DNA from 2 places in the Arthrobacter sp. Sr33 genome. Region 2 is predicted to be linked to the other one. Evidence: riboswitches for the same ligand, from Rfam matches in the RefSeq annotation. Region 2 holds a riboswitch; the other holds the start of a gene.
What was found. A riboswitch is a leader RNA that binds a small molecule or an ion and turns the genes downstream of it on or off. The one in region 2 is predicted to bind thiamine pyrophosphate.

Region 1: another riboswitch for thiamine pyrophosphate. It lies ahead of ACX80T_RS06275 (ECF transporter S component); the one in region 2 lies ahead of thiO (glycine oxidase ThiO).

The regions. Positions count from the first base shown of each region.
Region 1 covers NZ_JBTNDD010000003.1:249,953-253,158, forward strand. Annotated here, with positions in the region: gene ACX80T_RS06270 (ABC transporter ATP-binding protein) at 1-1,214, opposite strand, end outside; gene ACX80T_RS06275 (ECF transporter S component) at 1,220-1,837, opposite strand; TPP riboswitch at 1,906-2,023, opposite strand; gene ACX80T_RS06280 (DUF4235 domain-containing protein) at 2,161-2,421, shown strand; gene mnhG (monovalent cation/H(+) antiporter subunit G) at 2,429-2,824, opposite strand; gene ACX80T_RS06290 (monovalent cation/H+ antiporter complex subunit F) at 2,828-3,085, opposite strand; gene ACX80T_RS06295 (Na+/H+ antiporter subunit E) at 3,082-3,206, opposite strand, start outside.
Region 2 covers NZ_JBTNDD010000006.1:208,295-211,500, reverse strand. Annotated here, with positions in the region: gene thiC (phosphomethylpyrimidine synthase ThiC) at 1-25, shown strand, start outside; gene thiE (thiamine phosphate synthase) at 267-1,001, opposite strand; TPP riboswitch at 1,013-1,147, shown strand; gene thiO (glycine oxidase ThiO) at 1,139-2,398, shown strand; gene thiS (sulfur carrier protein ThiS) at 2,395-2,631, shown strand; gene ACX80T_RS10350 (thiazole synthase) at 2,636-3,206, shown strand, end outside.

The DNA of each region.
Region 1 (3,206 bases), on a different contig from region 2:
GTCAGTCTCAACCGCTCGGCGATGGGATCCACCCGCCGCCGGACCGCCGCCTCGTCAGTACCCCCTAGCCGCCGCGGACCAAATTCCAGCTCGTCGATTACCCGGTTGGTGAGGAACTGGTGCTCGGGTTCCTGGAACACCGTCCCAATCCTGGTCACCAGTTGCGCTGATTTCCAGGCGTGCGGGCTACTCCCGGCTCCGCGGGAGAGGGCCGGTGCGGCCTCCAACTGGCCGCGCCGCGCCGGCAACAACCCGGCCAGGGTCAGCGCAAGCGTCGATTTTCCGCCACCGTTGGGGCCCACGATGCCCAGGGATGAGCCGGCGGTGAGGGCGACGTCGACGCCGTCGAGCACCGCCGGTCCCCGTTTGGCCCGCGCCACTGATAGTCCCCTGGCAGTAAGCAGCTCCTCCCCCGGTGAGGATAGCTGCGTGGGAACCGACGGTTGATGACCGGGGAGCCACACCCCCGCCGCCGCCAGCCGGGCCCGGGTCGACGCGTCGGTCAGCACCGTGCCTGGGGGGCCGTCGGCGAGGATCCCGCCGTCGGCCGCCAGCACCACCACCCGATCCACCACATCGGCCCACACCGCCACCCGATGCTCTACCACCACAAGGGTGGCGCCGGTGCGGTCCAGGACCCGCCCGACGGCGTCCCTTACCTCCAGCACACCGGCCGGGTCGAGATTGGCGGTCGGTTCGTCAAGCAGCAGGAGCCCGGGTTGCATCGCCAGCACCGCCGCCAACGCCAGGCGTTGCTTCTGGCCGCCGGACAACGCACTGGTGGACCGATCCAACGGCACCTCAAGCCCCACGTCGTCGAGCGCCCGCCGAACCCGCTGCCAGATCTGGTCGCGCGGTACGGCCTGGTTCTCGGCGCCGAAGGCCACCTCGTCACCGACCCGGGCCAGCACAATCTGAGAGTCCGGGTCCTGAAGCACCAGCCCCGCGCGACCGCGCACCTCACCGGGAGGCCGCCCGTCGAGGGTGAGGGAACCGTGCTGTTCGCCCTGCCCCTCATCGCCGAGGACACCAGCCAACCCGTGCAGCAGGGTCGACTTCCCGGACCCTGACGCGCCGAGCAGCAGCACCCGTTCTCCGGGCGCTACTGTCAGGTCAACGTCCCGGACCGCCGGGGTTTTCCGGCCGGCGTGCCGCCAGCTCCAGCCTTGCGCGCTGATGCTGACGGCCGACGGCGTATTTCCGTGGTCAGCCATACCGGTTAGACGTCAGCCGTTCGTCCGGAGGCGAAAGCCGACAGCACCCCCGTCTTGGCCAGGGCACGGACCGCCAGCCACGACACCAGGCCAGCGATAATCACGCCCGAGATCGAGGCGAACACCACGTACATCAGTTGCCATTCGAAGGCCCAGAGGGCGTTGTACAGGATGTTCTCGCTGATCGAGAGGGCCAGGCCCGCGCCAAGCCCGGCGAGCAAAGCCACCCCGAGGTTCCACCTGCGGTACAGGAACAAGAGGAAGATGAGCTCGGCCCCGACGCCCTGAATGGCTCCGGAGAGCAACGTGGTCAACCCGAACTGGGTGCCCAGCAGCGCTGAAACCGCTGCAGCCAGCACTTCGCAGTAGATGGCTGCTCCGGGTTTCCTGATGATCAGACCGCCAAGTACCCCCGCGATCAGCCAGCCACCTGTGTAGAGACCGGCCAACGGCGGGAACGCTCCGGTCAAGGCAGCGATGCCCGTGTAGCCGGCCGACCATGCGAAGAACACCACCCCGACGGCGACCGCCACCACCGAGGCAACGACAATGTCGACCACCCGCCATTGATATCGGGCGCGCAGCGTCGACGTGTTTTGAGTTGGTGCAGTTGATGAAGCCATGTGAATTTACCTCCTGAGGTACAGGAGGGGAGGGTATCCGGGCCCATGGCGGGTGCCACCGGCCGGGCACCCTGAGATACTCGACTCCCTTCGCCGGTACTAGCCGGATCAGGTTCGAGGGTCTGCGGTAGGCCGCACTCTCAGCGCCCGTCCATCTGGATGGACGGCGCTCCCCTGTCGTATGTTTAGCAATTTCAACTCTACACCTGAGAGGTTCGTACCCACCACGGTGGCCGGCGGCGGGCTCCCGGCTGTGCTGGTGCGTCTCACCTCAACAGGAAAACGCTAGGCTTGAGAAAAGAGCCACCATCGAAGGAGACACCATGAATCAGCTTATGAAACTGCTGGGCGTAGCACTGAGCCTTGGCGCGGGCATCGCCGGAGCCAAGGTCGTGGATTTCATCTGGCACAAGACCACCGGCAAAGCCTCACCGAAGGACGAGGACGGGCTCGAAAACAGCCTCCGTTCCGCCCTCGCGTTCGCGCTGATCTCCGGTGCCGTGCGCGCCGTCCTGCAGGTCCTCACCAACCGCACCACGCAGCGGGCAGCCAACCGGTTCGCGAAGTCCCGCGACCTGACGTAGGTCCTATTTACGTCTCATCGGGGCGCTCGGTCGGATTCCGGCCGGGCGCCCTCTTGTTGGCGGCGTTCTCCACCACCTCGTCAAGTTCATCCATGCTGAGCAGGTCTCGCCGCAGGTGTTTGGTGCGGTATCCCGCCCGGCCCACCATGTGGGCTGAGACGGGGACGGTGAGGAGCATGAAAATCCAGCACACCAGCAGGACCGGGATCAACACCCAGCTGCGCATCTGTAAGCCCATGGCCAGAAGGAACAGCAGCAGTCCCAGCACCTGAGGTTTGGTTGCCGCGTGCATCCGGGTGAGGAGGTCAGGGAAACGGAGCAGGCCGACGCCGGCAGCAACCGACATCAGTGCCCCTCCGATCATGAGAACGGCTGTCACCACGTCAATGAGAGTCTCGCTCATGCCCTACTTCCTGTCCGTGACGAACCGGGCGACGGTCACGGATCCAATGAATCCGATCACCGAAATCCCGACCAGAAGCACAATATTGTCCAGGTGCCGGTTCACTGCCATGTCCACGGCCAGCGCTCCACCAATGATGGCGAGCAGCACATCGATCGCGAGCACCCGGTCCAGGATCGAGGGGCCTCGCGCAATCCGATACAAAGCGCACAGGGCGGCGAATCCGAGCAACAGTCCCACAATAATTACGGCGCTCGTCATTTCCGGATCCCCTCCTCACGCTCTTCGTTCTCCTGATCGAACCGGACCTCAGTCTGCAGCAGCGCCAGATCATCCCGGGTTCCCATAATCCTGATCAGCCAGGCTTCGGTGGCCCGCACAT
Region 2 (3,206 bases):
CGAACCCGCTCTACCCCAAACCTAAAAAGCACAAAGTAGCCATGGGATCATCCGTTGCCTGCGCAGGCGGGTCACGGAGATAGGACGTTTGCGGTACTTGTAGTGGCCCTGCGCCTCCGAATTTGTTGGTCCTTTGATATAAGTTCCGTTTTGCATCCAAGGGATGAACTACCCCGCCACCCGAGCCACAGCTTGGGACTGTTTCATCAATGGTGTGTCACTTATGCAGCAAGGTAAAAGTTGATTGGCCCTGACACGTGGAAAGGTTAGGTGGGCGCTGGGAGGGCTGATTTGAGGGACCTGGCGGCGGAGGATGGGTCGTCGGCTTCTGTGATGGCTCGTACGACAACAACCCGGCGGGCCCCGGCTTCGACGACCTGGCCAATGGTGGTGTGATCGATTCCTCCAATGGCAAACCAAGCCCGTGGGGACGAGGTCTCGGCCGAACGTGCTGCTGTGTAACGCACCAATTCAAGCCCGGAGGGAGCACGGCCAGGTTTCGTGGGTGTAGCCCAGACAGGGCCGGTACAGAAGTAATCCAGCCCACTTGTGGTCATGGCAGCGGCGACTTGGGCCGGGGAATGGCAGGATAAACCGATGATCGGTTCGGGGCCCAATAGATGCCGGGCGTCAGGTACTGGCAGATCTTTTTGTCCTATGTGGAAGACCGGTGCGCCGCTGAGTCGGGCTATGTCTGCCCTGTCATTGGCGGAAAAGAGTTTGCCGTGTCGATCCGCTGCCGTACGCAGAGCCACGAGACAGGCGAGTTCTTCGACTGCGTCGATCTTTTTGTCGCGAAGCTGGATGATATCCACACCACCGGCATAGGCGGCGTCGACGAACTCCGCGAAGTCGCCCCTTTCCTTTCGTGAATCCGTGCACAGGTACAACTGCGCTGATGCGAACTGTTGCCGGTGCAGGTCTGCCGTACTGACCGTTGACGCCGTGTCACCGTCGTTCAGAGCCGGCGGGAGAGGGAAAACATCTGAAATAAAGGCCATACGCCTTAGACTAATAGCTCCACGGGAGCCCGATCTTCCGCCAGTGTTCCTACACTCGCGGTCGGTAGGGCTGAGAGGGCGTTCGACGCCGACCGTACGAACCTGAACCGGTTAAGCCCGGCGTAGGAAGGACTCTGATGACTATTCATAACCCGGACCGCCTCGCGCACACCGTCATTGTCGGTGGCGGGATCATCGGATTGGCCATCGGCTGGGAGGCCAGCCGTCGCGGCCACCAGGTCACGCTGATTGATCCCGCGCCCGCTTCCGGAGCTACCCATGCTGCGGCGGGGATGCTGGCCCCGGTCAGTGAGTTCCATTATCAGGAAGAATCCTTGCTGGACCTGACGCTGCCCTCGGCCCGGGCATACCGAGACTTCATCACGGAGCTGGAGGCCGCCTCCGGGATTGGAACCGGCTACCAGCGCAGGCAAACCCTGGTCGCCGGTGTCGATGCGGCGGATCGGCAGGCCCTGACCGACCTGCGCTCTGTCCAGTCAAGTCTTGGACTTCAGGTGGAAGCACTCACCACTAGTCAGGCGAGGCGTCTGGAGCCGCTGCTCGGCCCGCAGCTTTCAGGAGCGTTCCTGGTTCCCGAGGATCATCAGGTTGATCCGCGGGCTATGGCCGTTGCCCTCCAAGCAGCACTAGCCAAACAGACGACCGCGCGCACGGTGCCCGTTTCGGTTTCCGCACTTATCCATGACGATGCTACTGACCGTGTTGCTGTGACCGGTGTGTTGCTGGAGAACGGAGAGCGGATTGATGCTGATGAGATCATCCTGGCTAACGGGCTCGGTGCGGTAAACATTGATCGCCTGCCGACAGGGCTGCGGCTACCGTTACGTCCGGTGTACGGGGACATTCTCCGCCTGCGCGTACCCGAACACCTTAGACCGCTCATAACCTCCACGGTCCGCGGGTTGGTCCGCGGGTCGTCCATATATGTGGTGCCCCGGCAGGATGGAACGGTGGTGATAGGTGCCACTCAACGGGAAAACGGGTCCGCGGGGCTTTCCGCGGGAGGTGTCTACGAACTACTCCGGGATGCTCAGACGCTGATCCCGGCAGTCGCGGAACTCGAACTGCTCGAAGCCCTCTGCCGCTCCCGACCGGGGACCCCGGACAACGCTCCCCTGCTTGGCCGGTGCAGGGACCCGGACGGCTCCGATGTGCGTGGACTTGTGGTCGCTACCGGTTTCTTCCGGCACGGGGTGCTGCTGGCACCGATCACCGCCCGCCTCTGCGTGGACCTGATCAGCCAAAACATACCGGAGATCGACATCGAGCGATTCCGACCCGACCGGTTCAGTAACCCCCGGCACTTCGCCGAAGCGTCCCGTCCTCATGCTTCCCGTCATAACAGTTTTCCTGATGAAGTAAGGATTGCCCTATGAACTTCACATTGAACGGACAACCCCGGAATACCGTTTCGGTTTCCACCCTCAAGCACCTAATCACCGAGCTGACCGGCCGTGAGTTGACCGATGCCGGGCAACCAATCGATAAAAAACAGTTGGGTGTAGCCGTTGCAGTCAACGCTGAGCTCGTACCCCGCACCCGTTGGGTTGAGGTAACCATCCAGAACGGTGACGACATCGAAATTCTTACCGCCGTCCAGGGAGGATAAAACATTGACTGACAACGACGCGTTAACGATCGACGGGGTTACGCTTAGCTCCCGGCTGATCATGGGAACCGGGGGAGCCCCAAGCCTGGAAGGCTTGGGGGCGGCCCTGGCAGCATCGGGAACGGAACTGACAACCGTGGCGCTGCGAAGGTACAACCCCGAGACGGGTGGGTCCTTGTTCGAATTACTCAACGAGCAAGGGATCCGGATATTACCGAACACGGCAGGATGTTTCACTGCCCGCGAAGCGGTCATGACCGCTGAACTGGCGCGGGAGGCACTGGCAACGGACTGGATAAAACTTGAAGTAATCGCCGATGAACAAACCTTGCTACCCGATGCGCTGGAACTCATCCAGGCCACCGAAACACTGGTCTCGAAAGGCTTCAAGGTCTTCGCATACACCAACGACGATCCCATCCTGGCCCGACGACTAGAACAACTCGGAGCTACAGCCGTTATGCCCCTGGGGTCCCCTATTGGGACGGGGCTGGGTATCCTAAACCCCCACAACATCGAACTAATCGCCTCAAGGGCAACAGTTCCGATAGTTTTAGACGCCGGGATCGGCACAG